3 linked regions of the Oharaeibacter diazotrophicus genome follow. The protein of the gene in region 2 interacts with the protein of the main gene of each other region in a pairwise test. Links are inferred from orthologs where the notes say so. Each region holds a gene or a part of one and is shown on either strand. Other genes may lie near its edges.

What was found.
Region 1: the proteins of EDD54_RS05590 (region 2) and EDD54_RS17945 interact in binary tests that used the Escherichia coli proteins (3 or more experiments, as listed by UniProt). The link is inferred for Oharaeibacter diazotrophicus from one-to-one orthologs.
Region 3: the proteins of EDD54_RS05590 (region 2) and EDD54_RS03690 interact in binary tests that used the Escherichia coli proteins (3 or more experiments, as listed by UniProt). The link is inferred for Oharaeibacter diazotrophicus from one-to-one orthologs.

The regions. Positions count from the first base shown.
Region 1 is NZ_SNXY01000010.1:56,168-65,782, reverse strand. What follows is about bases 6,220-9,526. They hold EDD54_RS17945 ([protein-PII] uridylyltransferase), read right to left. Parts: upstream 9,222-9,526; coding sequence 6,420-9,221; downstream 6,220-6,419. Other genes in these bases: EDD54_RS17940 (SH3 domain-containing protein), read left to right, coding at 9,415-9,526; murJ (murein biosynthesis integral membrane protein MurJ), read right to left, coding at 6,220-6,226. In the rest of the region: EDD54_RS17980 (response regulator), read right to left, coding at 1-395; EDD54_RS17975 (malonic semialdehyde reductase), read right to left, coding at 531-1,145; EDD54_RS17970 (hypothetical protein), read right to left, coding at 1,289-2,185; EDD54_RS17965 (NifU family protein), read right to left, coding at 2,259-2,819; EDD54_RS17960 (universal stress protein), read right to left, coding at 2,949-3,443; trpS (tryptophan--tRNA ligase), read right to left, coding at 3,505-4,554; more of murJ, read right to left, coding at 4,655-6,219; more of EDD54_RS17940, read left to right, coding at 9,527-9,615.
Region 2 is NZ_SNXY01000006.1:1,178,840-1,187,852, reverse strand. The notes cover bases 1-2,705. They hold EDD54_RS05590 (P-II family nitrogen regulator), read right to left. Parts: upstream 1,670-2,705; coding sequence 1,331-1,669; downstream 1-1,330. Other genes in these bases: EDD54_RS05585 (NAD(P)H-hydrate dehydratase), read left to right, coding at 2,063-2,705; glnA (type I glutamate--ammonia ligase), read right to left, coding at 1-1,245. Outside these bases: more of EDD54_RS05585, read left to right, coding at 2,706-3,568; EDD54_RS05580 (hypothetical protein), read right to left, coding at 3,578-3,976; EDD54_RS05575 (DUF1194 domain-containing protein), read left to right, coding at 4,094-4,801; EDD54_RS05565 (protoglobin domain-containing protein), read left to right, coding at 5,502-6,005; EDD54_RS05560 (methyl-accepting chemotaxis protein), read left to right, coding at 6,150-8,207; polygalacturonase PglB, read right to left, coding at 8,221-9,013. UniProt on the Escherichia coli protein: P-II indirectly controls the transcription of the glutamine synthetase gene (glnA). P-II prevents NR-II-catalyzed conversion of NR-I to NR-I-phosphate, the transcriptional activator of GlnA. When P-II is uridylylated to P-II-UMP, these events are reversed.
Region 3 is NZ_SNXY01000006.1:764,627-773,933, forward strand. The notes cover bases 5,281-8,279. They hold EDD54_RS03690 (two-component system sensor histidine kinase NtrB), read right to left. Parts: upstream 7,340-8,279; coding sequence 6,221-7,339; downstream 5,281-6,220. Other genes in these bases: ntrC (nitrogen regulation protein NR(I)), read right to left, coding at 5,281-6,196; dusB (tRNA dihydrouridine synthase DusB), read right to left, coding at 7,336-8,279. In the rest of the region: EDD54_RS03660 (lysophospholipid acyltransferase family protein), read right to left, coding at 1-810; EDD54_RS03665 (AEC family transporter), read left to right, coding at 944-1,909; EDD54_RS03670 (transglycosylase SLT domain-containing protein), read right to left, coding at 1,934-2,776; EDD54_RS03675 (hypothetical protein), read right to left, coding at 2,839-3,066; EDD54_RS03680 (UbiH/UbiF family hydroxylase), read right to left, coding at 3,239-4,420; more of ntrC, read right to left, coding at 4,754-5,280; more of dusB, read right to left, coding at 8,280-8,394; EDD54_RS03700 (bifunctional 2-C-methyl-D-erythritol 4-phosphate cytidylyltransferase/2-C-methyl-D-erythritol 2,4-cyclodiphosphate synthase), read left to right, coding at 8,559-9,307.

The sequences.
Region 1 (9,615 bases), on a different replicon or contig from region 2:
TCCGGAAGGTTGTCGGGCACGTAGACGTTGCCGGCCATGACCTCGCCGATGGCGCGGCCGAGTTCGTCGCGGCGGACCGACTTCGGGATGAAACCGGCGATGCCGTAGGACAGCGCCTCGCGGACGATGCGGCCGTCCTCCATGCCGGAGACCACCACGATCGGCAGCCGCGGGAAGGCGGTGCGGATCCTGAGCAGGCCGTCGAAGCCGCGGGCGTCGGGCATGGAGAGGTCGAGCAGCGCGAGGTCGACGGCGAGGCCGCCGCCGAGCAGAACCTCGGCCTGTTCGATCGAATCGGCCTCGCGGATCTCCGCGGCCGGCCAGTCCCGGTGGATGACGCTCTGCAGCGCCTCGCGGAACAGCGGGTGGTCGTCGACGATCAGAAAGCGGGTCATCGCGGGTCCTCGCCTCGCGGCAGCCATGACGGTCGGCGGCAGAGCCGTCCGACGCGGGACCCATGGTATCCGCGGGCGGCGCCCGCGGATACGGTGCTTTGGAACGAGACGGCGGCGCCGTCCCGGGGCGTCGGTTCAGACGATCCGGGCGAACTCGTCGAAGTCGAGGCGGGGATTGCGCGGGTAGAGCGCGGCGCGGTCGCCGTAGCCGAGGTTCATGACCATCAGCGTGCGCCAGCGCGTGCCGGCGAAGAAGGCGGCGTCGATGGCGGCGGCGTCGTAGCCGCCCATCGGGCCGACGTCGAGGCCGAGGGCGCGGGCGGCGGTGATCAGGTAGCCGGCCTGCAGGGCGGTGCTGCGGCTCGCCGAGAAGGCGAGGCGCTCGTCCGGCGCGCCGGCGTACCACGCGCGGGCGTCGACCTGCGGGAAGGTCTTCGGCAGGTTCTCGAAGAAGTCGAGGTCGTAGGCGACGATCACGTTGACCGGCGCCTTCTCGGTCTTGGCGCGGTTGCCCTCGGACATCAACGGAACCAGCTTGGCCTTGGCCTCGGCCGACTTCACGAACACGAAGCGGCCCGGCAGCGAGTTGGCCTCGGTCGGCCCGAGCTCGGCGAGGGTGGCGAGGGTGCGCAGCGTGTCGTCGGAGACCGGCGCGGCGGTAAAGCCGCTGAAGGTGCGGCCTTCGCGGAACAGGAGGTCGAGGCCGGCGTCGTCGAGCGGGGCGGCCTTGGCGTTGGCGAGGGTATCCATGATGTGCGGCCTCGGAGGGGCGTTGCGGAAGGGAAAAATCGTCGCCTCCCATCTAGAGGCCGCCGCGGACATGCGAAAGACCACGGACGGGCGACGGTCCGTTCACGTTCGGTGGACAGCCGGTTGTCGTTCCGGGGGCCGATTCACAGCACGCGCAGCGGGCTCTCGCCGTCGGCCTCGGCCGGCAGCGCCCATTTCAGCTTCGGCCAGACCGCGTTGCCGGCACCGAACACGCCGGCGAGTTCGGCGACGATGGCACGAGCCTCGGCGTCGAAGGCGCGCGCCTCCCGCTCGGACGGGAACAGCGGGACGCTCGGATCGAGATGGCCGGCGGCGTCCTGGAACGCCCGGTCGAAGCGCTCGATCCGGCGCAGGAGCGGCTCCGGCAGGCCGAGGCGGATGGGGTCGAGGTTGCGGTCGCTGTCGTGGTCCCAGAGCGGCCAGCAGCCGAGTTCCGGGGCGAGCCGGACGCGCTCCGGCGGCGTGTCGTCGGTGGCGGCGACGAGGTCGTCGAGGTCGATCCGGGCGGTGTCGGCCTTCGGGCGCCGGAACAGCACCCGGCCGGCGACCGCGAGGGCGAGGGCGGCGACGGCGAGGGCGGCGGCCGGCAGCGGCGCGTCGATCGGAGCGAGCCGGCCACCTCGCCAGAGCCAGACCACGAAGACCGTGGCGGCGAGCCAGCCGACGAAGGCGTTGGTGCTGCGCCGGCGGCCCTTGGCCTCGTCGGCGTCGGCGGGCGGAAAGGCGGCGCGCGCGAAGGCCAGCCAGCCGCCCTGCCCCGCGGCGCCGGCGAGGAAGAGCCAGGGCGACAGCCCGCTGCCGGCCGCCAGCGCCACGCCCGCGAGCACGGTGACCAGCGAACCGACGGTGAGGAACAGGGTGCGGACGCGGTTGCGCGTCGTACGGCGGCGGTGCTCGAGCACCGCGAGCATGCCGTCGAGCGTCAGGTCCATCGCGACCGCGCGCAGCGTCACCACGCCGCCGACGGCGTAGAAGACGCCGAGCGCCCGCGCCAGGACATCGACCGGATCGACCGCCACACCGCCCTCCCCACCATCACACCCGGACGTGGAGAAGACGGGAGTCGCGGCCGGCTTTCAAGCCTTCCGGCGGTCACGAGACCGCGCGGACCTCCTGGATCTCCGGCAGGAAGTGGCGCAGCAGGTTCTGGATGCCGTGGCGCAGCGTCGCGGTCGAGGACGGGCAGCCGGCGCAGGCGCCGCGCATGTTGAGGAACACCACGCCGTCCCGGTAGGAGCGGAAGGTGATGTCGCCGCCGTCGGCCGCCACCGCCGGGCGCACCCGCGTCTCCAGGAGTTCCTTGATGGTGTCGACGGTGTCCCGGTCGGCCGGATCGAACTCCTCGCCGGCGTCCTCGTCGGCCTCCTCGCCGGCGGCCAGGATCGGCGCGCCCGACATGAAGTGCTCCATGATGGCGCCGAGCACGGCCGGCTTCAGCCGCGCCCATTCGGCGTCCGCCTTGGTGACGGTGACGAAGTCGTAGCCGAAGAACACCGCGGTCACGCCGGGAACGGCGAACAGCGCGGTCGCCAGCGGCGATTCGCCGGCCTCGTCGAGGCTGCGGTATTCGCGCGGGGCGCCGTCGAGCACGACGCGGCCGGGCAGGAACTTCAGCGTCGCCGGGTTGGGCGTCGCTTCGGTCTGGATGAACATGTCGCCTCTCTCCGGGCCCTGCGCCCGTTTTGAACGGTTCTAGACAGCGAAGATAGCCGTTCGCGCGCCGGATTCAATCGCGGCCTCCGGCGTGGCCGTCGCGAGCGACCGGATTCCACCGCCTCGGGCTCAGGCCACGGCGGCGATGTCCTCGTCGGCGAGCGTGCCCGGCACGATGGTGACGGGGATGGGAAAGGCCGCCCCGGACTTGCCGGCGATCGAGGAGACCAGCGGCCCCGGGCCGTCGGTTCCGGTCGCGGCGGCGAGCACCAGGATGGCGATGTCGCGGTCCTCCTCGATCAGCGCATTGATCGCCTCGACCGGCTTGCCCTCGCGGATCACGAGTTCGGGATCGATCGCGGCGAGGGCGCGGACGCGCTCGGCCATGCGGGCGAGCCGGTCCTCGGCGTCGTCCATCGCCTCGGCGCGCATGATGTTCTCGACGCCGAGCCAGTGCTGGAAGTCGCCGGGCTGGATCACGTAGAGCAGCACCAGCACGCCGCCGGTGCGGGCGGCGCGGCTGGCCGCGTAGACCAGCGCGCGGTCGCACTCCGGCGTGTCGTCCACGACGGCCAGGAACTTGCGGCGGTGGCCCTCTTCCCGGGCGAGGCGCTTGGAGACCATGGCGGCGATCCTAGCGGCGGGCGGCGGGAGGAGGCAAGTCCGCCCCCTCCCGGAGATCGTGTCAGCGCCGGCGGCTGCGCAGGAAGCCGACGATGTCCTTGACGTCGTCCATCACCTTGGCGGCGATGGCGCCGGCGCGTTCGGAGCCGTCGGCGAGGACGGCGTCGATGTGGGCGGGATCGTCCATCAGCTCGCGCATGTGTCGGTTGATCGGCGCCAGCACGGCGACGGCGAGGTCGGCCAGCGCCGGCTTGAAGGCCGAGAACTGCGCCCCGCCGAACTCCGCCAGCACCGCCTCGCGCGTCGTGCCGGCGAGCGCGGCGTAGATGGTGACGAGGTTGTCGGCGTCGGCGCGGCCGGAAAGTCCGGCGACCTCGGACGGCAGCGGCTCGGAATCGGTGCGCGCCTTGCGCACCTTCTGCGCGATGGTGTCCTGGTCGTCGGTCAGGTTGATGCGCGAGTAGTCGGACGGGTCCGACTTCGACATCTTCTTGGTGCCGTCGCGCAGGCTCATCACCCGCGGCGCCGGGCCCTGGGTCAGCGGTTCGGGCAGCGGGAAGAAGCCCTCGTCGGGGTCGAAGCCGGCGGCGGCGACGCTGTCGCGGAAGTCGTTGTTGAACTTCTGCGCGATGTCGCGGGCGAGCTCGAGATGCTGCTTCTGGTCCTCGCCGACCGGCACCATGGTGGCGCGGTAGACGAGGATGTCGGCGGCCATCAGCGTCGGATAGGCGAACAGGCCGACCGAGGCGTTCTCGCGATCCTTGCCGGCCTTCTCCTTGAACTGGGTCATCCGGTTGAGCCAGCCCATGCGGGCGACGCAGTTGAACACCCAGGCGAGTTCGGCGTGCTCGGGCACCTGGCTCTGGTTGAAGACGACGTGCGCCTTCGGGTCGATGCCGGCGGCGAGGAAGGCCGCGGTGACCTCGCGGATCTGCTTCTTCAGGTCGGCCGGGTTCTGCCACACCGTGATCGCGTGCTGGTCGACCACGCAGTAGATGCAGTCGTGGTGGGCCTGCATCTCCACGAAGCGCTTGATCGCGCCGAGATAATTGCCGAGGTGCAGGTTGCCGGTGGGCTGGACGCCGGAGAAGACGAGAGGCTTGAACGCCATTGCCGGGGGACTCTGTTGGAGGGAGACCGCGTGGGGCCGTCGGCGCCGTCCGGGGCGTCGGCGGCGGCCGACCGCCTTATGCAGGTCCCGCCCCGCGACTTCAAGCGCCGCGGCGTTTCCGCGCCAGGATGGCGCGGCCGTAGCGGCGGACGTCCACCGCTCCGGTGGCGACCGCCGCGAGGCCGTAGACCACCATGCCGCCGGCGCAGAGCGCGGCGAGCGCGCCGCCGGAGACCAGTTCGCGCCGGTCGCGCAGCCAGGGTTCGGCGAAATCGGCGCCGACGACGAGGGCGGCGCCCATCAGGAGGCTGGCGATCGCCAGCAGCGTCAGGCGGCGCACCAGCAGCCGGTCGGCGGCGAAGTGGCCGCGGCGCACCAGCACCACCAGCAGCATCACCGCGTTGACGGTGGCGGCGAGCGAGGTCGCGGCGGCGATGCCGACGTGGCCGAGGAAGGGGAACAGCGCCAGCGAGCCGCCGACGTTGACCGCCAGCGAAATGCCGCCCTGCACCGTCGGCGTGCGGGTGTCCTCGCGGGCGAAGTAGCTCGGCTGGAACACCTTGATCGCCACGAAGGCCGGCAGGCCGGCCGAGAAGGCGGCCACCGCCCAGCCGGTGGCGAGCGTGTCCGCGGGCGTGAAGGCGCCGCGCTCGAACAGCACGCGCATGATCGTGAAGGGGATCGCCACCAGCGCCACCGTCGCCGGCAGCGTCAGGGCCATGGCGAACTCGAGGGCGCGGTTCTGGGTATGGTGGACGCTCTCGACCGTCTCGGTGCGCAGGCGCCGGGTGAGGTCCGGCAGCAGCACGACGCCGATGGCGACGCCGATGACACCGAGCGGCAGCTGGTAGATGCGGTCGGCGTAGTAGAGCCAGGACACCGCGCCGGCCTGCAGCGAGGCGATGATGGTGCCGACCACCACGTTGATCTGGGTGATGCCGCCGGAGATCACACCGGGGATGCCGAGTTGCACGAGGCGCCGGACGTTGTCGGTCCAGCGCGGCCGCAGCAGCGACACCGGGAAGCCGATCCACCACAGCGTGCCGGCGACCGCCAGGAGCTGGGCGAAGCCGGCGACGAACACCGCCCAGGACAGCGTGTAGGCCGCGTTCGGCGTGCCGGCCCAACCCGACCACCAGATCAGCCCGAGCGCCGCGACCAGCACGACGTTGAGCAGCGACGGCGCGAAGGCGGCGACGGCGAAGCGGCCGAAGGACTGCAGCATGCCCGCCGCCATCGCCGTCAGCGACATGCAGGCGAGATAGGGGAACATGATCCGGCTCATCGCCTCGGCGGCGGAAAACTTCTCCGGCTCGTCGGAGAAGCCGGGCGCGAGCACGACGACCAGGAGCGGCGCGGCGAGTTCGGCGATCACGGTGACCACGGTCAGCGTCAGGAGGAAGACCGCCAGGATCTCCTCGGCGAGCCGGCGCGCGCCGGCGTCGCCGCCTTCGGCGAGGGCGCGGGCGAACAGCGGCACGAAGGCGGCCGAGAAGGCGCCCTCGGCGAACAGGCGGCGGAACAGGTTCGGCAGCCGGAAGGCGACGAAGAAGGCGTCCGCGATCGGCCCGGAGCCGAGCATGTTGGCCATGAACACGTCGCGCACGAAGCCGAGCACGCGCGAGGACAGCGTCGCCATGCCGACGGTCGCGAAATTCTTGACGAGGCTCATGGGGCGCCGACCACCGCTGCCGTTGCAGGACCGGAGCATTCTCCGACCGAGTTGCACGACTTGGTCGAGGGGAGAATGCTCCAGTTCAGAGATTCTGGAGCGATTTCTCGTCGACCCGATAATTCCATCGGGTCGGAAAGCGCTCCGGACCGCGGGAGTAGCGCGTCGGCGCCGCGTTGGGAAGCGCCCCCGCTCACCCCGCCTTCTTCGCGGCCTTGGCCTCGCCGGTCTCGTCGAGCGCCTGGAGGATGCGCTTGCGGATGACGGTGTGCTTGGCGCTCGACTGGATCTTCTGGCGGGTGAGGTCGGTGACGTAGAAGACGTCGACCGCCCGCTCGCCGAAGGTCGCGACGTGGGCCGAGGCGATGTTGAGCGCGAGGTCGGAGATCGAGCGCGTCAGCTCGTAGAGCAGGCCCGGCCGGTCGAGGCTCGACACCTCGATCACCGTGAACTGCTCGGAGAGGTCGTTGTCGATCGTCACCTCGGTCGGCAGTACGAAGGCCTTCGGCGGCTTCTTCTGCTGGACGACGCGGCGCGCGATCATCTCGGGCAGGCGCTCGCGGCCCTCGAGGGCGGCCTCGATCAGCTTGGCGATGCGCTCGGCGCGGCGCAGTTCGTCCTCGTCGGCCGGGAACTCGCGGCTGACCATGATGGTGTCGAGGGCGAGGCCGTCGGTGGTGGTGAAGATCTGGGCGTCGACGATGTTGGCGCCGGCGGCGGTGCAGGCGCCGGCGAGCGTCGACAGGAGGCGCGGGTGGTCGGGGGCGACCACGGTGATCTCGGTGACGCCCTCGAAGGCGCGGGCGGTGAAGGCGGTGGCGAGGCGGCGGCCGGCCTCGTCGCTCTTCCGCAGGAGTTCGGCGTGGGCGATCTTGACCGGCAGGTCGACCCGCATCCAGTAGGGGTCGTAGTGGCGGGCGAGCGCACGCTCGCGCGCGGCCGCCGGCCAGTCGGCGAGGCTGGCGCCGAGTTCGGCCTTGGCGGCGGCGACGCGCTGGTCGCGCGAGAGCTGCGAGTGGCCGCCGAGCAGGAAGGGCTCGGTCTCGTAGTAGAGCGTGCGCAGCAGCTGGCCCTTCCAGCCGGTCCACACCCCCGGTCCGACGGCGCGGATGTCGGCGACGGTGAGGATCAGCAGGAGCTTCAGCCGCTCGATCGTCTGCACCACGGCGGCGAAGTCGCGGATGGTCTTGCGGTCGGCGAGGTCGCGCGACTGCGCCACGATCGACATGGTGAGGTGCTGCTCGACCAGCCAGGCGGTCAGTTCGGTCTCGGCCGGTGTGAAGCCGAAGCGCGGGCAGAGCCGGCGGGCGATCCGGGCGCCGGCGACCGAGTGGTCCTCGGGGCGGCCCTTGGCGATGTCGTGCAGGAACAGCGCGACGTAGAGTTCCCTGCGGTGCTGGATCTTGCGGATCAGGTCGGTGGCGAGCGGGTGCTCGCCGCCGCCCTCGCCGCGCTCGATCGCCGCGAGGATGCCGATGGCGCGCAGCGTGTGCTCGTCCACCGTGTAGTGGTGGTACATGTTGAACTGCATCATCGCGACGACCTTGCCGAAGTCGCCGATGAAGCGGCCGAGCACGCCGGTCTCGTTCATGGAGCGCAGCACGGTCTCGGCGTGCTTGCGCGACGTCAGGATCTCCAGGAACAGCCGGTTGGCTTCCTCGTCGTCGCGCAGGCGCGCGTCGACGAGGCGCAGCGAACGGGTGATCAGCTTCAGCGCGTCCGGGTGGAAGTCGAGGCCGGACTTGTCGGCGACGTGGAAGATGCGCAGCAGGTCGACCGGGTCGCGCTCGAACACGCCGTCGTCGGCGATGCCGAGCCGCTCGTTCTCGACCACGAACTGCGGCGTGTCCGGCAACGACTTGCGCCGGCGCCGGCCGGCGCGGCCGAACACGCGGTCGAGCACCGGGATCGGCTTGGCGTGGGTCTCCTCGAGGGCGGCGCAGAAGATGCGGGTGAGGTCGCCGACGTCCTTGGCGACCAGGAAATAGTGCTTCATGAAGCGCTCGACCGGCGACAGGCCGGGGTGGCCCTGGTAGCCGAGCAGCGCGGCGATCTCGCGCTGCCACTCGAAGCCGAGGCGGTCGTCCGGGCGGCGGGTCAGGTAGTGGAGGTTGCAGCGCACCGCCCAGAGGAAGTCCTCGCACTTGTGGAAGCGCGCCATCTCGGCCTTGGAGAACACCCCGCGGGCGACGAGGTCGCCGGTGTCGTCGGTCTCGTAGAAGTACTTGGCGATCCAGAACAAGGTGTGGAGGTCGCGCAGGCCGCCCTTGCCCTCCTTGACGTTGGGCTCGACCAGGTAGCGCGAGGTGCCCTGGCGGCGGTGGCGCTCGTCGCGCTCGGCGAGCTTGGCCAGGATGAACTCGGGCCCGGTGCCCTTGACCACCTCGGCCGAGAAGCGCTGCCGGAGTTCGGCGAACAGCGCCTCGTCGCCCCAGATCCGCCGGGCCTCGAGCAGGGCGGTGCGGATCGTCATGTCGGAGCGGGCGAGGCGGATGCACTCGTCGACGCGGCGGGTGGCGTGACCGACCTTCAGCCCGAGGTCCCACAGCATGTAGAGCACGTATTCGACGACGCTCTCGCCCCAGGGCGTCTGCTTGTAGGGCAGCAGGAACAACAGGTCGATGTCGGAAGCGGGACCGAGCGTGCCACGGCCGTAGCCGCCGACGGCGGCCAGCGTCATGTGCTCGGACGACGAGGGGTTGTCGACCTTGAAGACGCGTTCGACGGCGTGGTCGTAGACGATGCGGATGATGGTATCCATCATCGCCGACAGCCGCTCGGCGCAGCGCATGCCGTGGCGCTCCTCGACCAGCAGCAGGCGTGCCTTCTCGCGGCCCTCGGCGTTGACGCGCTTCAGGACGGCGAGGATGCCGGCGCGCGGATCGGTCGCCCGGCCGTCGCGCCGCGTCCCCCCGCTCGCCGCGCACAGCGCCGCGATCTCGGCGCGCACCGCCGCCTCGTCGATCAGAATGCCCGTGTCGGCCGCTCTCGTCATCGAATGCACCAGTCGTTCGGTCGGGGCCGAACCTAGGCGGAAATGGTGAAGATCGCCACCCACGCGCTTCCGGCCCACAACGAGGGTGTCGACGACGATCGATGCGTCTTGGACGCGTATGATTGCCCTGGACGACGATCGATGATGGGTTCATTGTCGCTCCCGTTCCTCATGGTTGCGGGAGGGCGACCGGATGCAGACCAAATACGGTTTCACCGCCATGACGGTGGCGGAGTTCCAGGCGTGGCTGCCGACCATCTCGGTGACGCGGGCTTTGGCACGGGTCCAGGAGCACCACACGTGGAGCCCGGCCTATGTCCATTTCAACGGGGCCAACCACTTCGAACTCCAGAAGGGCATGAAGGCCCATCACGTCGGCAACAACGGCTGGTCC
Region 2 (9,013 bases):
CAGCGAGCCGCAGACCGTCGGGATCGCCTTCAGCTCTTCCGGCGGCAGGTCGTAGAGGTTCTTGTCCATCGCGTCGCCGGGATGGATCTTGTTCTTGATACCGTCGAGGCCGGCCATCAGCAGGGCCACGAAGCAGAGATACGGGTTGGCCGCCGGATCCGGGAAGCGGGTCTCGACGCGCTTGGCCTTCGGGTTGGTGGTGTAGGGGATGCGGCAGGAGGCCGAGCGGTTGCGCGCCGAGTAGGCGAGCAGCACGGGGGCCTCGTAGCCCGGGACCAGACGCTTGTAGGAGTTGGTCGACGGGTTCGAGAAGGCGTTGATCGCCTTGGCGTGCTTCAGGATGCCGCCGATGTAGTAGAGGCAGGCCTCCGAGAGGTCGGCGTACTGGTTGCCGGCGAACACCGGCTTGCCGTCCTTCCAGATCGACTGGTGCACGTGCATGCCCGAGCCGTTGTCACCGAACACCGGCTTCGGCATGAACGTCGCGGTCTTGCCGTAGGCGTTCGCCACCTGGTGGATGACGTACTTGTAGATCTGCATGTGGTCGGCCATGCGGGTGAGCGTCGAGAACTTCATCCCGAGCTCGTGCTGGGCCGAGGCGACCTCGTGGTGGTGCTTCTCGACGACGACGCCCATCTCGGCCATGACCGAGAGCATCTCCGAGCGCATGTCCTGCAGGCTGTCGACCGGCGGAACCGGGAAGTAGCCGCCCTTCTTGCGGACGCGGTGACCGAGGTTGCCGGTCTCGTACTCGGTGTCCATGTTGGTCGGCAGCTCGGTGCAGTCGAGCTTGAAGCCGGTGTTGTACGGCTCCGACGCGAACCGGACGTCGTCGAACACGAAGAACTCGGCCTCGGGGCCGAAGAACACCTTGTCGCCGATGCCGAGCGAGGCGACGTAGGCCTCGGCCTTCTTGGCGATCGAGCGCGGGTCGCGGTTGTAGGGCTCGCCGGAGACCGGGTCCACGACGTCGCAGAAGATCACCATGGTCGACTGCGCGAAGAACGGGTCCATGTGCGCCGTCTCGGGGTCGAGGATCAGCGTCATGTCGGACTCGTTGATCGCCTTCCAGCCGGCGATGGACGAACCGTCGAAGGCGGTGCCGTCGGCGAACATCTCCTCGTCGACCAGGCCGACGTCGAAGGTGACGTGCTGCATCTTGCCGCGCGGGTCGGTGAAACGCAGGTCCACGAACTTGACGTCGTTGTCCTTGATCCTCTTCAGAACATCGGCAGCAGTGGTCATAAGCCCTTCCTTTCGGGGTTCATTTCTCTCTTTCGCGCCCTGACCTGCCGCGGCCGGGCGGTGTTCCTCACGCCGTGGACCGGCGTCAGATGGCGTCGTTCCCGGTCTCGCCCGTACGGATGCGGACGGCCTCCTCGATCGGCGAGACGAAGATCTTGCCGTCGCCGATGCGACCGGTCTGGGCGGCGTTGCGGATCGCGTCCACCGCCTTCTCGACCATCTCGTCGGCGAGCACCACCTCTACCTTCACCTTCGGCAGGAAGTCGACGACGTACTCGGCGCCGCGATAGAGCTCGGTATGGCCCTTCTGGCGGCCGAAGCCCTTCGCCTCGGTCACGGTGATGCCCTGCAGACCGACCTCCTGCAGCGCCTCCTTCACCTCGTCGAGCTTGAAGGGCTTGATGATGGCCTCGATTTTCTTCATCGCCTCCGCGTCTCCGCCGCTTCTCGAGTTCGGCCGGAGGCAGCTCGACGAGCGCCTCCCTGACGGCCGGGACGCCTCTCCTTAAGCACGCCTCGTGCCAGACCGGGGGCGCCCACGGCTTGGCGCGAAATGAGGCGGCGAAGATCGGTGCCCCCCGACCCGATGGTAATGCTGCCCAAGAAAGAAGCCTAGTGGATGAGCATTTGCCCATCAAGTGGGCGAAATTCGCGCCGCGACGCGTCGCGCTGGCGATCCCGGGTCGGTGTGCCGCGCCGGCGGATGCCCGTATCGCGGGTGCGCGCGGTGGGCCGCGACGCTCCGGGCCGGCCGCGGACCTCGACAACCCGGGCCTGCCGGCGGCATCGTCGGCCGAGCCAGAGGAGACCGCCAGCGATGACGCCCGCCGCCCGCCGCCACGCCCTGCTGACGCCAGCGGAGAGCCGCGAGGCCGACCGCCACGCCATGGCCCGCGGCACGGCCGGGACGGTGCTGATGGAGAACGCCGGCTACGGCGTCGCCGACGAGATCTGCGGCCGGTTCCGCCAGGGCACGCGGGTCGCGGTGCTGTGCGGCCCCGGCAACAACGGCGGCGACGGCTTCGTGGTCGCGCGCGTGCTCGCCGACCGCGGCTTCATCGTCCGCCTCGGCCTCCTCGGCGATCGCGCGCGGCTCGCCGGCGACGCCGCATGGGCCTCCGGGCGCTGGCGCGGGGCGGTCGAGCCGGCGGGCGCGGCGGTGCTCGCGGGTGCGACGGTGATCGTCGACGCGCTGTTCGGCGCCGGGCTGTCGCGCCCGCTCGACGGCGCCGCCGCCGACGCGGTCGCGGCGATCAACGCCGCGCATGCCGCCGGCGCCACCGTCTTCGCCGTCGACCTGCCGAGCGGCGTCGACGGCGACAGCGGGGCGGTGCTCGGCACCGCGGTCGAGGCCGACCGCAGTGTCACCTTCTTCCGCCGCAAGCCGGGCCACCTCCTGATGCCCGGCCGGGCGCTCGCCGGCCGCGTCGCCGTGATCGACATCGGCATCGAGGAGGGGGCGCTCGACGCGATCGCGCCGGCGACCTTCGCCAACCATCCCGACCTCTGGCGCGCGGTCTGGCCGGTGCCGGCGGCGGCGGCGCACAAGTACAGCCGCGGTGCCGCGCTGGTGGTGTCGGGGCCGGCCGAGGCGTCGGGGGCCGCGCGGCTCGCCGCGGTCGCCGCGCTCAGGGCCGGGGCCGGCATCGTCACGGTGGCCGCGCCCGCCGACGCCGTCCCGGTGGTCGCGGCCTATCGCGCCGCGCTGGTCGTGAAGCCGGCCGACGACGCGGCGGCGGTGGCGTCCCTCGCCTCCGATCCCCGCCTCGGCGCACTGGTGGTCGGGCCGGGCATGGGCCTCGGGCCGCGCGGCGCCGCCATCCTCGACGCCGTGCTGGCGGCCGACGCACCGCTCGTGCTCGACGCCGACGGCCTCACGCTCGCCGCCCGCGACCCCGCCGCCGCCTTCGCCGCGATCGCCGCCCGGACCGGCGCGGTGGTGGCGACGCCGCACGAGGGCGAATTCCGCCGCCTGTTCCCGGATCTCGCCGGCTCCAGGCTCGAGCGCGCCCGCGCCGCCGCGGCGCGATCCGGCGCCGTGGTGGTGCTGAAGGGGCCGGACACGGTGGTGGCGGCGCCGGACGGGCGCGCGGTGATCAACGACAACGCTCCGGCCACGCTCGCGACCGCGGGATCGGGCGACGTGCTCGCCGGCATCGTCGCCGGGCTGCTCTCCACCGGCGCCCCGGCCTTCGACGCGGCGGCAGCGGCCGTGTGGTTGCACGGCCGCGCCGGCGCCGTCGCCGGACCGGGCGCGATCGCCGACGACGTCGCCGACGCGCTGCGCGCCGCCGTCGCCGCGGGTCCGGGCGAGGAGGACTGAGAGCCTGTTTCACAAATCGGCCGGGTCGGTCCACCGGTGCTTTCCGCCGTCGGTTCGTCGCCATTCCTCGCCGATGCTTCCCGAGCCACCGACTTTTGAAACAAGCTCCGAGCCGGCGACCGGTCGTCGGGACCGATTCGCCGCGTCGGTCGGCAGTGCTGCCGACCGGGCGGGCAGGACCGGGGGCGGCCCGGACGCGCGGTCGAGGGTACCGGGACGGTCAAGGCCGTGGTTGCGTTCGGCAATCGCGGCCAACCGGGGATCGGCCGGCGCGGCGGTTCCGAGCCGTTGCCCGATTCTCGGGCTGCCTCGTTCTTCGGCGGGAACAAACGGCGCCCCTCGCGTATCCTGAGGATCGAAGGACCGGTCGAACCGCCTCGCGAGGGAGAACCCGATGATCGCCACCATGCGTTCCCCTGTTCCGGAGCGGTTTCACCGGGTTCTCGCACCACCGTCCGCCGGCAGGGCCGGCGCGCGCGTGGTGCCGGCACGGTTCTTCAGGGACTCCAACCGAAGGACCGTGCCATGGATGGATCGCTCCACTTCGGGGCCGCCGCGCTCGCGGCCGGCCTGACCCTGTCCTCTCCGCTCGCCGCCGAAGGCCGCGACGCCCGCGCAGCGGGTTCGACGGTGGACGTCGCGCTGGTTCTGGCGGTCGACGTCTCCGCCTCGATCGACGCCGACGAGCGCCGGCTGCAGCGCGAAGGCTACGCCGCCGCGATCGCCGCGCCGGAGGTGATGCATGCGATCGGCGAGGGCGCCCACGGCCGCATCCTGCTGACGGTGGTGGAGTGGTCCGACGGCGCCAACCAGGAGATCCGGGTGCCGTGGACGGTGGTGGCCGGACCCGACGACGCTCGGCGGGTCGCCGCGGCGATCCTGGCACCGGGCTCGCGGATCCCGCATTCCACCACCTCCGTCGCCGGAGCACTGCGGGCGGCGGCTGTGCTGCTCGGCGAGACGCCGGAACGGGCCGAGCGGCGCGTCGTCGACATCTCGGGCGACGGCAAGGACTTTGAGATGGCCCAGGTGCGCGCCGCCCGCGCCGCGCTGCTCGACCGCGGCGTCACCGTCAACGCGCTGCCGATCCTCACGGCGCCCGACGATCCGGACATCGCGGAATGGTACCGCGATCACGTCGTCGGCGGTCCCGGCGCCTTCGTCGAGCCGGCGGTCGACTTCCGCGACATCGAACCGGCGTTGCGGCGCAAGCTGGTGCTGGAATTGACGTGAAACGCCAAGACGAGACCGACCCGAGGGGATCGTCTCGACCGACTTCGTCGAAGTATCGGAAGAAGTGGCGGGAGTGACGGGGCTCGAACCCGCGACCTCCGGCGTGACAGGCCGGCGCTCTAACCGACTGAGCTACACCCCCGCTGGGCGATCTACGAAGCGTCCGGCCGGTTGACCGTGCCGCGTCGTCGTCGGTGGCGCTGAAATACGGGGGCGCCGGGGGGAAGTCAAGCGTCGTTTTTCGGATTTTCGGAATCCGCTGAAAACCGGGGCTCCGCGGTGGCCGGCAACCGGGGCCGGCCTGCCGGCGAAGCGAATCGCGGCGCGCGAACAACGGCTTGAGTGCGAATCCCGCGGGATCCTCGCGGGAAGGGGAGGCGCGCACGGGCGTTCGCGCGTCGCCGCCCCCCGGTGCGCGGCCGCGCGCGGTCGGGGGCGGGGCGACGGCGGCCGATCGCGGCCGGCGTCGACGACGGCTGCGGAGGCTGCGAAGCGACGGGCCGGCGGGAATTGAAACACACTCGAATCGAGTGGTCGTCGCATTTGGCGCGTCGAGGTAGGAAATCTCTAAGATTCGCTATGTATTAACATGACAAGAGGGGCTCGCGAGGAAAGCGCCGCGCCACGTGGGACCACGGGATCGCCCGCATGGACGGGACGATCGTCGTGGCGTAGCGTCCGGCGTGCACGGGTGATGTCCATGGCACAGGCGAGACAGGCGATCATCGAGCGGATGTTCCGCCCGGACGCCGATTGCGAGGATGCGATGGCGCTGATCTGGCGCCTGATCGAGCCCCACTTCGACGTGCTCGTCGAACGCTTCCTCGCCCACGAGGCCATGGTGGAGCTCTCCGGCGGCGTCGCGATCCTGCCGGACGAACGCTTCCGCGTGCGCCTGCACGACCATCTCCGGCGCGTCTTCGTGCGCCGCGATCCGGCGGTGCGCTTCACCGACAGCCCGCGGATCGCGGTGTCCCACGCCGCCGCCGGCCTGCCGCCGAGCCTCTACGTCGCCTCCTACTACATCTTCGTCACGGTGGTGGCCGACGAGCTCGCCAACGGCTTCCGCCTGCCGCCGGACGTGCTGATGCGGCTGCGCCGGGCCCTGATGCGCGCCGCCGCCGAGGACGTGGCGACGACCCTCGCCCACGGCGAGACGCCGCTCGACCCGGGCCGAGGGCACCTGCACGCCGGAACGGCCTGACGATTCGAGCTCCATCGCCCCCGCATCATCGAGAATTCTGAAAGGCGGTATCGTAGTAATACCGAGAACGTCGGCTATTTCATGGGTCTTAACCCAAGATGCGGCAGACTGTCCGGCGACAGAATTCCATGGTGAGAGGGTGACATGAACTTCTCGGTCCGCGCATGGTTGATCGCGGCCATCGGCGCCATCGTCGCCGTCGCGCTCGGGCAGAGCCTCTATTCGTTGTCTCGTCTGGAGACCGTCAACCGCAGCGTGACGGAAGCCCAGACTCAGTGGACGCCGAGCATCGACCTCCTACAGCAGATCAGCTTCGACCTCGTCCAGCTGCGCGTTCGCCACGCCCGCCACATCCTGGCGAACGACGCTGCGGACATGGGCCGGATCGACGGCCAGATTGCCGACGTGCTCGGCAAGATGGACAAGGACAGGGCCGCCTTCGAGCTGATCGAGACGGACCCGGCCGTGCGCCGCGCCTACGACGAGGCGATCGGGCGGATGCCCGCCTACATGGCGCTGCACAGACGGCTGCTGGCGTCGTCCACCGCCGGCGACAAGGCGGCCGCGACCGCACTCCTCAACGGCGAGCAGAAGGTGGCATCGGACGCGGTGCTGGAGCCGGTCCGCGCCGCCCTGGAGGCCGTCCGCTCGGCCGCCGCCGCCGAGTTCGCCACGGCCGAGGCCGACTACCACGCGATTCGGACGGTCGCGGCGAGCGGTGCCGCCGCGCTCTTGCTGCTCGGCATCGTGGTGATGGTGTTCGCCGTCCGCGGCATCTCGCGCCCTGTCACGGCGGTGTCGACGGCGATGGGGCGGATCGCCGGCGGCGACCTCGCCACCGTGGTGCCCCACGCCGGCCTGCGCAACGAGATCGGCGACCTCGCCCGCGGCCTCGAACATTTCCGCGACGCGCTGGCCGAGGCCGCACGGCTGCGCGCCGCCGCCGAGGAGCAGGAGCGCCGCATCGCCGCGAGCCGCGACGTCCAGTTCGACATGCTGAAGCTCGGCGCCGAGATGATCGGCTCGATCAACGGCATCGCCGTCGACATGTCGAACGTCGAGCAGAATTCGCAGCTGGTCAGCACCAATTCCGGCACCATCGCCTCGGCGGCGGCCGAGATGGTGGCCTCGGTGGAACAGATCTTCCGGTCGAGCGAGGCCGCCGCCGAGGAGGCCCGGACGGTCAACCACACCGCCGAGGTCGGCCGGGCCGCGGTCGGCAAGGTCGGGGTGGCCATGACCAACATCGTCGAGGCCGTCGACGAGACCGCCGCCAGCGTCGACAACCTCGCCCGCGCCTCCGAGCAGATCGGGCAGATCATGTCGGTGATCGAAACCATCGCCGCCCAGACCAATCTGCTCGCCCTCAACGCCACCATCGAGGCGGCGCGGGCGGGGGAGGCGGGGCGGGGCTTCGCCGTGGTGGCGAGCGAGGTGAAGAGCCTCGCCGGCCAGACCGCCAAGGCCACCGACGACATCACCCGCCGCATCGAGACGCTGCGCGAGGGCATGGCGTCGATCTCGGCGACCATGGAGCGCTCCAAAGCGGCGGTCGAGGCCGGGCGCGTCGCGATCGGCGAGGCGGGCGCCACCATGGAGACGGTCTCCGGCCAGGTCGGCCGCGTCTCCGACAAGATGTCGGAGATCTCGGTCATCCTGCGCCAGCAGCAGGAAGCCACGCAGGAGATCTCGCGCTCGGTCGAGAACGTCGCCGAGACGGCGGCCAACAACGAGAAACTGCTGGTGGCCATGGGCGGGAAGCTCGCCGACAGCAACGACGTCTTCACCGGCCGCGCGCGCGAATGGCATCGCGAAGGCGACCCGCGCTCGCTCTGCGAAGTCGCGAAGATCGACCACGTGATCTTCAAGAAGCGCGTCGTCGACACCGTTATGGGCCGCGACGACTGGCGCCACCGGGACATCCCCGACCACCACGCCTGCCGGCTCGGCAAGTGGTACGACGCCATCACCGACCGGCGGATACGCGACCTGCCGGCCTTCGCCGCGCTGGTCGCGCCGCACGAGCGGGTCCACAGGCTCGGCCACGAGGTGCTGGAGGCGCACGAGCGCCGCGAGCATGCCCGCGCCGTCGCGCTGCTGGTCGATCTCAACGACGCCAGCAACGAGGTCATCGCGATGCTCGACGCCCTGTCGACCGCCATCGGCGCAACCCAGGTGGAAGAGCGGAGCGCGGCGGCCTGACGCCGGCCGCGCTTCACCAGCGCCGCGGTTCGCCCGTGCGGATGTCGAGGGCGCGGGGATTCCAGCCGGCCGGCAGCGGATCCGGCCGGTCGAAGGCGACGTCGTCGAGGACGAGGCCTGTCACGTTGGAGGCGTGGAGGGCGGGCAGGCCGTCCGGATAGTCGACCAGCCCGACGACGCGGCCGTCGGCGTCCTTGACGAAGGCGTTGGCGCGGCCCTCGGCGCCCTCCGCGGGGGCGAGGTCGTGCCGGGTCGGGCGCATGTCGTAGCGCAGGCCGCTGCCGAGCGGACCCGGCCGCTGGGCGAGCCGGATGCGGCGGAACGCGACGTCGGCGATCCCGGCCGGCCCGTCGGCGACGAGGTTGACCGCGCCCTCCATGGCGCCCGAGACGTCCTCGAAGACGACGCGCTCGATCGCGCCGGCCGGGCGGCCGGGCCGGCGGTCGACCACGTTGACGGTCACCGCTTCGCCCGAACCCCAGAAGCCGTCGGGCGTCTCGTGGCAGTCGAGCCGGATGCGGCGGAAGACGACGTCGCGGATGCGGCCGCCGTCGCGCGAGAACAGGCCGAGGCCGCGGTTGGAATCGACCACGGTGCAGTCCTCGAACACGACGTCCTCGACGTCGGCGTGGCTCTCGGTGCCGATCTTGAGGGCGCAGCTGTGGCTCTCGACCCGGCAGTCGGCCACCCGGATCCGCCGGCACGGGCCGGCGGGCCTCCCGTCCGCGCCGAGGCTGGTCTTCAATACGACGCCGTCGTCGGCGGTGGCGATCGAAAGGCGGCTCAGGCGGACGTCCTCGCAGCTG
Region 3 (9,307 bases), 420 kb from region 2 along the record:
GTCGTCGGTGCGCGGCACCTCGACCGGCCGGGCGTCGAGGCGGAAGCGGGCGCCCTCGGTGCGGACGACGCGGCCGACGATCAGCGGCACGCCGAGCCGGCGCGCCAGCACCGCCGGGAAGGTGGCGAGCCGCGCCGGCCGGCCGAAGAAGGGCGCGACGATGCCGGACCGGTCGCGCAGGTCCGCCAACATCCCGACGGCGACGCCCTGCCGCACCAGCGTGCGCAGCCGGATCGGCGTCATCCGCTCGCGCGGGAAGATGCCGGCGTCGTAGAGCGGTTCGCGCAAGCCCCGCAGGAACGACTCGGCCAGCGGGTTCTTCATCGGCTGGTACACCGCCGCGACGCGGAAGCCGGCGAGGTGGATTCCCCAGCCGCAGAACTCCCAATTGCCCATGTGCAGCGAGGCGAACACGGCGCCCTTCGCGATCGCGTCGCGGCAAGGCTCCAGCGCCGTGGTGTCGACGGTGAAGCGGGAACGGTCGGCGGCGAGGCGGGGCAGCAACAAGCCTTCCGCCGCGGTGCGGCCGAGGTTGTCCCACATGGCGAGCAGGATCGCGCGCCGCTCGGCGGCGGAAAGCTGCGGCATCGCCGCGGCGAGGTGCTCGTCGGCGCGGCGATGCCGCGACAACCGCGGCGCCACCAGCCGCCAGATCGCCCCCATGGTCGCCGACGCCCGGTCGACGCCGAGCAGGCCGACGAGACCGGCCACGGCGCGCAGCGCCGCGAACTCGAACCGGTGCGCGAGCGAGGGCGTCGCCGCCGCTTCGGCGGGCGCGGTTCGCGGGGTCGGCTCGGGGCTGTCCGTCATGGCGGGCGTTCGGGGATTCGCGGGGTTCGGGCGGGGCGCGCCGGGTCGGCGTTGACCGCCCCTCGATAACCGTCTAGGCGGGAGAAGGCCAGTCCGCACCGCCCTCCCCGCCTCCCCGCGAACCAGGCTCCCGATGCTCCAGGTCCTCACGCTCGCGACACCCTTCTTCGGGGTGATCCTGATCGGCTTCGTTTCCGGCAAGATCGCCCGCATCCCGCGCAGCGGCCTCGCCTGGCTCGACTTCTACCTGATCTACGTCGCCCTGCCCGCGCTGTTCTTCGACCTGATCTCGAAGACGCCGGTCGAGGAACTGACGCGCTGGACCTTCATCGTCGCCACGACGACGTCGACCTTCCTCGCCTTCCTGATCTCCTTCGCGCTCGGGCGGGCCATCACCGGCTCCGACGTCAAGGTCGCGACGATCCAGGGCCTCGTCGGCTCCTACGCCAACGTCGGCTACATGGGCCCGGGCCTGACCCTCGCCACCCTCGGCAGCGCCGCGGCGGCGCCGACGGCGTTGATCTTCTGCTTCGACGTGGCGCTCGTGTTCACCATCGTGCCGATGGCGATGGCGCTCGCCGGCGGCGCCGAGCGCTCGCTCGGCCACACGCTGGCGCTGGTGGCGCGGCGGATCTTCACCCATCCCTTCATCATCGGCTGCATCGCCGGCGCACTCGGCGCCGTGTTCGAGGTCCACCCGCCCGAGGCGATCCAGGCGACGGTGACCTTCCTGCGCAATTCCGCCGCGCCGGCCGCGCTGTTCGCGCTCGGTGTGACGGTGTCGTTGCAGCCGGTCGGCTCCGGCGCCCGCGAGATCCCGGCGCTGGTGGCGGTGAAATTGCTCGTCCACCCGGCGATCGCCTGGGCGCTGGTGACGCTGGTCGGCGGCTTCCCGCCGGTGTGGATCGAGACGGCCGTGCTGATGGCGGCGATCCCGCCGGCGGCGACCATCTTCGTCGCCGCCCAGCAATACGACACCTATACCCACCGCGCCGCCACCGCGATCCTGGTCGGCACCGCGGCGAGCGTGGTCACGGTCACCGCCGTGCTCTACCTCGCGACCCACGACCTGATCCCGCTGAATCCTTGGGGTGGGTGACGGGGGCCTGGTGACGGTGCGCCGTCAGCGGCTGCGGAACACCACGCAGGCGCCGCCGGCCCGCTTCAGCGCCCGGCAGAGTTCGCCCGCGGCCTCGCGCGTCGCCGCGGGGGCGCGGACCCGGTAGAAGCGGCGGACGCCGCGGTTCCGCAGCCGCGTTCCCACGATCATCGGCTGCGCGTCGCCGAGCACGGCGGCGTAGCGGGCGCGGACGCGCTCGTAGCGGGCGAGCGCGCGCGCCTTGGAGAAGTTGCCGGCGAGTTGGACGCCCCACGGCGCGAACGGCCCCTCGACCGCCGCCTCGGCCGGCCGCTCGATCCGGATCTGCGCGACGAGGTCGACGCAGGGCTTGTCCGCCGCCTCGGGGTCGGCGGGCGGAGCCGCCGCCGCGCCCTTTGCCTTCCAGTCGTAGACCGAGGCGCCGGTGACGAAGGCGACGTAGTCCTCGGTCTCGAGCGGCAGCACGCCGTCGGCGCGGCCGAGCCAGCCGGCGACGCGGGTCGGGCCGCCGTTGTAGGCGGCGGCGGCGAGGCCGAGGCTGCCGAAGCGGTCGCGCAGGTCCGCGATCAGCGCCGCGGCGGCCGGGATAGCCTGCTCGGGATCGAAGGGGTCGAGGAGGCCGCGCTCGGCGGCGGTGCCCGGCATGAACTGCGCGACGCCCTGGGCGCCCGCCCGGCTGGTGACGCCGGTCCGAAAGCTCGATTCGCGCCAGATCAGCCGCGTCATGAAGGCCACGGGCAGGCCGTGGTCGCGCGCCGCCGGCTCGATCAGGTCGCACAGCGCCCGGTCGACGCTCTCCTCCTCGGCCGCCGCGGGCGCGGCGACGGCGAGAACGGCGAGGCAGAGGGTGACGAGGGTCCGGCGCATGGCCGCGACCATGCCCGATCGCGGCCGGCGGGAAAAGCGGGTGGCGGCGGTGGCGCCGCCCGTCAGCCCTTGCCGCCGGAGCGGACCAGCTTGACGATCTGCGCCGGCGGCAGGCCGGACTGTTCGGCGATGCGGCGGTCCTGGTCCTCGATCGCGGCGCGGGCCGGCTCGTCGCCGTCGAGACCGCCGAGCAGCTCGGCCGGGACGCGGCGGTTGGAACGGCGCGAGCCGTCGTCGTAGAACACGTCGAAGAGGACGAAGTCGGACTTCGCCTTGCTGGGCTTGGCCATGGGATGGGTCCTTGGAGGCGCGCGGGGAGGCGGGCGCTGAAGTGGCGCGGAAGGAGCGCGGGCGACCTGTAGCAGGAATGGGCGGACTTGCCACGAAAAACGCGGCCGTCCGGCTCCCTCGCATACCGGCGTGGCGTTTCCGTGACGGCCGGGCCCGCGGCGCCCGGCCCGCTCAGGTGCTGCGCAGCAGCCGCGGGCTCAGACCCTCCCGCATCATGAGCTTGCGCAGCGGGCCGACGTCGCGGGCGAGCTGGAGCAGAACGGCGCGGCCGACCTGGACCGGCAGGAAGTCGGTCAGCAGCGAGCGGTTGAGGAGGTCGACGCCGGTGGTGCGGGTCCACACGTCCGACCGGCGCGCGGCGGCATAGCGCTCGCCGATCGTCTCGGCGGGAAGCCCGCCGCCCGTGCGGGCGCGGCGGACGATTTCGGCGAGCGCGGCGATGTCGCGGATGCCGAGGTTGAGGCCCTGGGCGCCGATCGGCGGGAAGGCGTGGCAGGTCTCGGCCACCAGCACCACCGGCCCGCGGGCGAGCGCCTCGGCGGAAAGGCCCGCCATCGGCCAGAGCTGGCGCGGGCTCGCGACCGTGAAGCGGCCGAGCATGGAGTGGGCCCGGCGCTCGAGGTCGGCGGCGAGCGCGTCGTCGGAAAGCGCGTTCAGGGCCTCGGCGACGGCAGGCTTCTCGATGCAGACCAGCGCCGAGCGCCGAGCCGCGAGCGGGACCAGGGTGAACGGGCCGGTCTCGGTGTGGAACTCGGTCGAGGTGTCGAAATGCGGCGCGGTGTGGTCGAGGTTCAGCACCAGCGCCGTCTGCGGATAGCTCCAGGTCTTGACCGCGATGCCGGCGGCCTCGCGCACCTTCGAGCCGCGGCCGTCGGCGCCGACGACCAGCCGCGCCGTCACCGTGCGGTCGTCTGCCGTGACGAGTTCGGGGCGCGGGCCGGCGAGGTCGAGCCGGTCCATCGTCGCCTCGACGCGGCGGATCCGCCCGTCGGCGGCGACCGCGGCGGCGAGGCCCTCGGTGAGCGCGGCGTTGGCGACGTTCCAGCCGAAGGCGTCGAGGCCGAGCTCGCTGGCGTGGAAGGCGATTTCCGGCGCCCGCACCAGCCGGCGCGTGCCGTCGACCAGCCGCATCGTCTTCAGCGGCGCCGCCCGGTCGGCGACGCGGTCCCAGCCGCCGACGGCGCGCAGCACCTCGACCGAGCCGGCGAACAGCGCCGTCGTCCGATGATCGGCCGGCGGCGCGGGCGGCGCCACCAGCGCCACCTCCGCCCCCGCGGCCGACAGCGCCAGCGCCGCGGTCAGCCCCGCAGGCCCGCCGCCCACCACCGCGATCTCGACGTCGATCGTCCCCATGGCACCGCTCCGGATGTTCACGCCGTTGTTCTGGCGCGGGCGGGCCGGTTCGGCAAGGCGGGTGCGACGCGGACAGGGCACTCGCCGGACGTTTCTATTCATCCTTCCCCTCAGGGGAAGGTGGCCCGAAGGGCCGGAAGGGGTCGTCTTCGTGGGTCGGGCCAAGCACGTTTTGGACGAAATGGAGCCTCGTTCAAATTCAAAACGGGCAGGCTGACGGGAAGAAGGGCGACCCCTCCCCCTCGCTTCGCTCGGCCCCTCCTCCCCTTGAGGGGAGGGATGGAAGGCCGCTCCAAGCGATCGCCCTGGCGACGCGGATGCCGCTCGCGCCCCTCAGCGCGACGAGCGGATGACCTGGACGTCGAGATCCCGGATCTTCTTGCGCAGCGTGTTGCGGTTCACACCCAGGAGCTCCGCCGCCTTGATCTGGTTGCCGCGCGTCGCCGCAAGGGCCGCGCCGATCAGCGGATACTCCACCTCCTTGAGGATGCGGTGGTAGAGGCCGGGCGGCGGCAGGCCGTCGCCGTAGCCGGAGAAATACTTGGCGAGGAAGCGCTCGACCGAGGTCGACAGCCCCTCGTCGCGCGGGGTCTCCTCTTCGACCGGCACGATCGAGGGCGTGGAGAGCTCCTGCTCGATCAGGTTCACCGTGATGGTGTCCTGCGGGTAGAGCGCGGCGAGGCGGCGGACGAGGTTTTCGAGCTCGCGGATGTTGCCCGGCCAGCGGTAGCGCTTCAGCCGTTCCACCGCGGCGGGCTCGATCTGCTTGGAGGGCAGGCCCTCCTTTTCCGCGAGGTTGAAGAAGTGCCGGACGAGGTCGGGGATGTCCTCGGCGCGCTCGCGCAGCGGCGGCAGGCGGATCGGCACCACGTTGAGGCGGAAGAACAGGTCCTCGCGGAAGAGGCCCTGGTTGATCAGCTGGCGCAGGTCCTTGTTGGTGGCCGCGACGATGCGCACGTCGGTCTTGATCGCGGTGCGGCCGCCGACGGTGGTGTACTCGCCCTGCTGCAGCACGCGCAGCAGACGGGTCTGCGCGTCCATGGGCATGTCGCCGATCTCGTCGAGGAACAGCGTGCCGCCCTCGGCCTGTTCGAAACGTCCGGCCGAGCGGGCCTGGGCGCCGGTAAAGGCGCCCTTCTCATGGCCGAACAGCTCGCTCTCGATCAGGTCGCGCGGGATCGCCGCCATGTTGATCGCGACGAAGGGGCCGGAGCGGCGCTTGCCGTAGTCGTGCAGCGCGCGCGCCACCAGCTCCTTGCCGGTGCCGCTCTCGCCGGAGATCATCACCGTGAGGTCGGTCTGCATCAGCCGGGCGAGGACGCGGTAGATCTCCTGCATCGCCGGCGAGCGGCCGACCAGCGGGATGTTCTCGCCGCCCTCGTCGCCGTCATCGGTGCGCTTGCGGTTCTTCGGCTCGGCGAGAGCCCGGCCGACGATGCCGATCAACTCCTTGAGGTCGAAGGGCTTCGGCAGATACTCGTAGGCGCCCTTCTCCGAGGCCCGGATCGCCGTCATGAACGTGTTCTGCGCGCTCATCACGATCACCGGCAGGTCGGGCCGGAGCTTCTTGATGCGCGGCAGGAGGTCGAAGGCGTTCTCGTCGGGCATCACCACGTCGGTGATGACGAGGTCGCCGTCGCCCTGGCTGACCCAGCGCCACAGCGTCGCCGCGTTGGAGGTCAGGCGGACCTCGTAGCCGGCGCGCGACAGGGCCTGATTGAGCACGGTCCGGATCGCGCTGTCGTCGTCGGCGACGAGGATGCTGCCGGTCGGCATGGATTGTTATCCTTCTTGGGATCGTCAGTCCGAGGACTTTTCGGTGAAGGCGGGGAGGAGGACGCGGAAGACGGTGCGACGGGGCTGGCTGTCGCACTCGATGACGCCGCCGTGGTCGCCGATGATCTTGGCGACCAGCGCGAGGCCGAGGCCGGTGCCGTTGGTCTTGGTGGTCACGAAGGGGTCGAACATGTGCGACTGGATCTCCTCGGGCACGCCCGGGCCGTTGTCGCGCACGCAGAATTCGAGCGGCAGGCTGACGCGCTCGCGCGCGCCGGGAACCGACAGCCGCACGCCCGGCCGGAACGCGGTCGACAGCACGATCTCCGCGTCGGGCGTGTCGTCGAGCGCCTCGGAGGCGTTCTTGACGAGGTTGAGGAACACCTGCACCAGCTGGTCGCGGTTGGCGTAGACCGGCGGCAGCGACGGGTCGTATTCCTCGAGGATGCGGATGCCGCGGGCGAAGCCCGACTGCGCCAGCCGCTTCACGTGCTCCAGTACCGCGTGGATGTTGACCGGCTCGCGCTCGATCGGGCGCTCGTCGGAGAACACCTCCATGCGGTCGACCAGCTTGACGATGCGGTCGGCCTCGTCGGTGATCAGCTGGGTCAGCGCCCGGTCCTGGTCGTCGACCGACTGCTCGAGCAGCTGGGCGGCGCCGCGGATGCCCGACAGCGGGTTCTTGATCTCGTGGGCCAGCATGGCCGCGAGCCCGGTCACCGAACGGGCGGCGCCGCGGTGGGTGAGCTGGCGGTCCATCTTGTCGGCCATGGTGCGCTCCTGGAGCATCACCACCACCTCGCCGGTCGGCTCGGGCGCCGCGAAGATGTCGACGACGCGCTCGCCGCCGTTGCGCGGGGTGCCGACGTCGACGCGGTACTCGTTGACGCTGGAGCCCTGTTCGCGCACCTGCTCGATCAGCGTCAGCAGCGGGCTGCCGAACGGCACGAAGTGCTTGAGCGGATGGCGGGCGAGCACGGTCGCGCTCGCCTGGAAGAACACCTGCGCGGCGTCGTTGGCGGCGCGGACGTGGTCGTCCGCGCCGACCTGGATCACCGGGTGCGGCAAGGCGTTCAGGATCGAGACCTCCCGCGCCGACGCGGCGGTGCGGTCGTCGTGGCTGCGGCGCTCGGCCTTGCTCATGCGGCCCTCCTCGCGGGATCGGCGTCTGGCACCCCGTCGAACCAGCGCCGGATGTCGGCGACGACCGACGAGGGTTCGTCGGCGGTGAAGATGCGCGCCTTCAGCGCGGCGGCTTCGGCGTCGGCGCGCGGGACGCGGTCGAGCGTCCAGCCGACGTGCTTGCGGGCGATCCGCGTGCCGAGCGCCTTGCCGTAGAGCGCGAGGATCGCCTCGTAATGCTCCAGGATCACGTCGCGAATCTCGTCCGCCGACGGATCGGCGTCGGAGCCGCCGGAGGCGAGCGCGGCGGCGATGGCGCCGGGCGCCCACGGCCGGCCGTAGGCGCCGCGGCCAACCATGACCGCGTCGGCGCCGGAGGCGGCGAGGGCCGCGCGGGCGCTTTGCGCGTCGACGACGTCGCCGTTGACCACGACCGGGATCGAGACCGCCTCCTTGACCGGGCGCACCGCGGCCCAGTCGGCGGTGCCCTTGTAGAACTGGCAGCGGGTGCGGCCGTGCACCGTGACCATGGCGACGCCCGCCGCCTCGGCGCGGCGGGCGAGTTCGGCGGCGTTGAGGCTGCGCTCGTCCCAGCCGAGCCGCATCTTCAGCGTCACCGGCACGGAGACGGCGCCGACCACCGCCTCGATCAGCGTCGTCGCATGATCGAGGTCGCGCATCAGGGCGGACCCGGAATAACCCGTGGTGACACGCTTGGCCGGACAGCCCATGTTGATGTCGACGACGTCGGCGCCGCCGGCCTCGGCGCGAATCGCCCCCTCGCGCATCCAGCGGGCCTCGCGGCCGGCGATCTGGACGACGTGGGTGCGGATGCCCTCGCCCTCGGCGCGGGTGACCGTTTCGGGATCGCCTTCGAGCAGCGTCTCGCAGGCGACCATCTCGGAGACGACGAGGCCGGCGCCGTGACGCTGGGCGAGCCGGCGGAACGGCAGGTCGGTGACGCCTGACATCGGCGCCAGGAACACGCGGCCGGGCAACTCGACCGCGCCGATGCGGAGCCCGCCAACCCGGGGCTCACTCAGTTCCGCCGACGGCCGCAGGGCCGACTCGTTCATGCTCATTCACTATGCACCGGTTTGTCGTGCTCACATTTTACGCAGCGCGCGCGCGGGCGCAAGCCGATATCGACGGCTTGCCCACCGGATTGCCAACACCTATTGCGTTCTGGTGAAAAGCCCGGGACGACAGCCCGCGGCGGACGACCCGGAGTTATCGCGACGTGGCCATTTCTTCACCCAGGGTTGCCGTCGTCGTGGTCGCCGGCGGGCGCGGCCTGCGCGCCGGCGGCGAGGTGCCCAAACAGTATCGCCTGCTCGGCGGACGGCCGGTGATCGCCCGCACGATCGGCGCCTTCCTCGCCCATCCCGCGGTCGCGACCATCCTGCCGGTGATCCATCCGGACGACGCCGCGCTCTATGCGGCCGCCGCGTCCGGCTGGCGCGATCCGGCGGGGCGGGTCCGCGCGCCGGTGCTCGGCGGTGCGGAACGTCAGGCGAGCGTCCGTGCCGGCCTCGAGGCGCTCGCGGCCGACGCCCCCGACCTCGTGCTGATCCACGACGCCGTCCGCCCCTTCGTCACGCCCGCCGCGGTGGACGCCGCGATCGCCGCCCTCGCCGACCACGTCGCGGTGGTCGTCGGAACGCCGGTGGTCGACACCGTCAACCGCACCGACGCCGCCGGCGCGGTGGTCGAAACCGTCCCGCGCGAAGGCCTGTGGCGCGCCGCGACGCCGCAGGGCTTCCGCTTCTCCGCCATCCTCGCCGCCCACCGCGCCGCCGCCGCGGCCGGCCGGAACGGCTTCACCGACGACGGCGCCGTCGCCGCCGCCGCCGGCCACGCCGTCCACATGGTCGCCATCGCCGAAGGAAACGTGAAGTTGACGACACCGGCCGACTTCGCCGCCGCCGAGGCCCGCCTCGCCGCCGAGACCTTCCTGCGCCTGCCCGACGTCCGGGTCGGCGTCGGCTA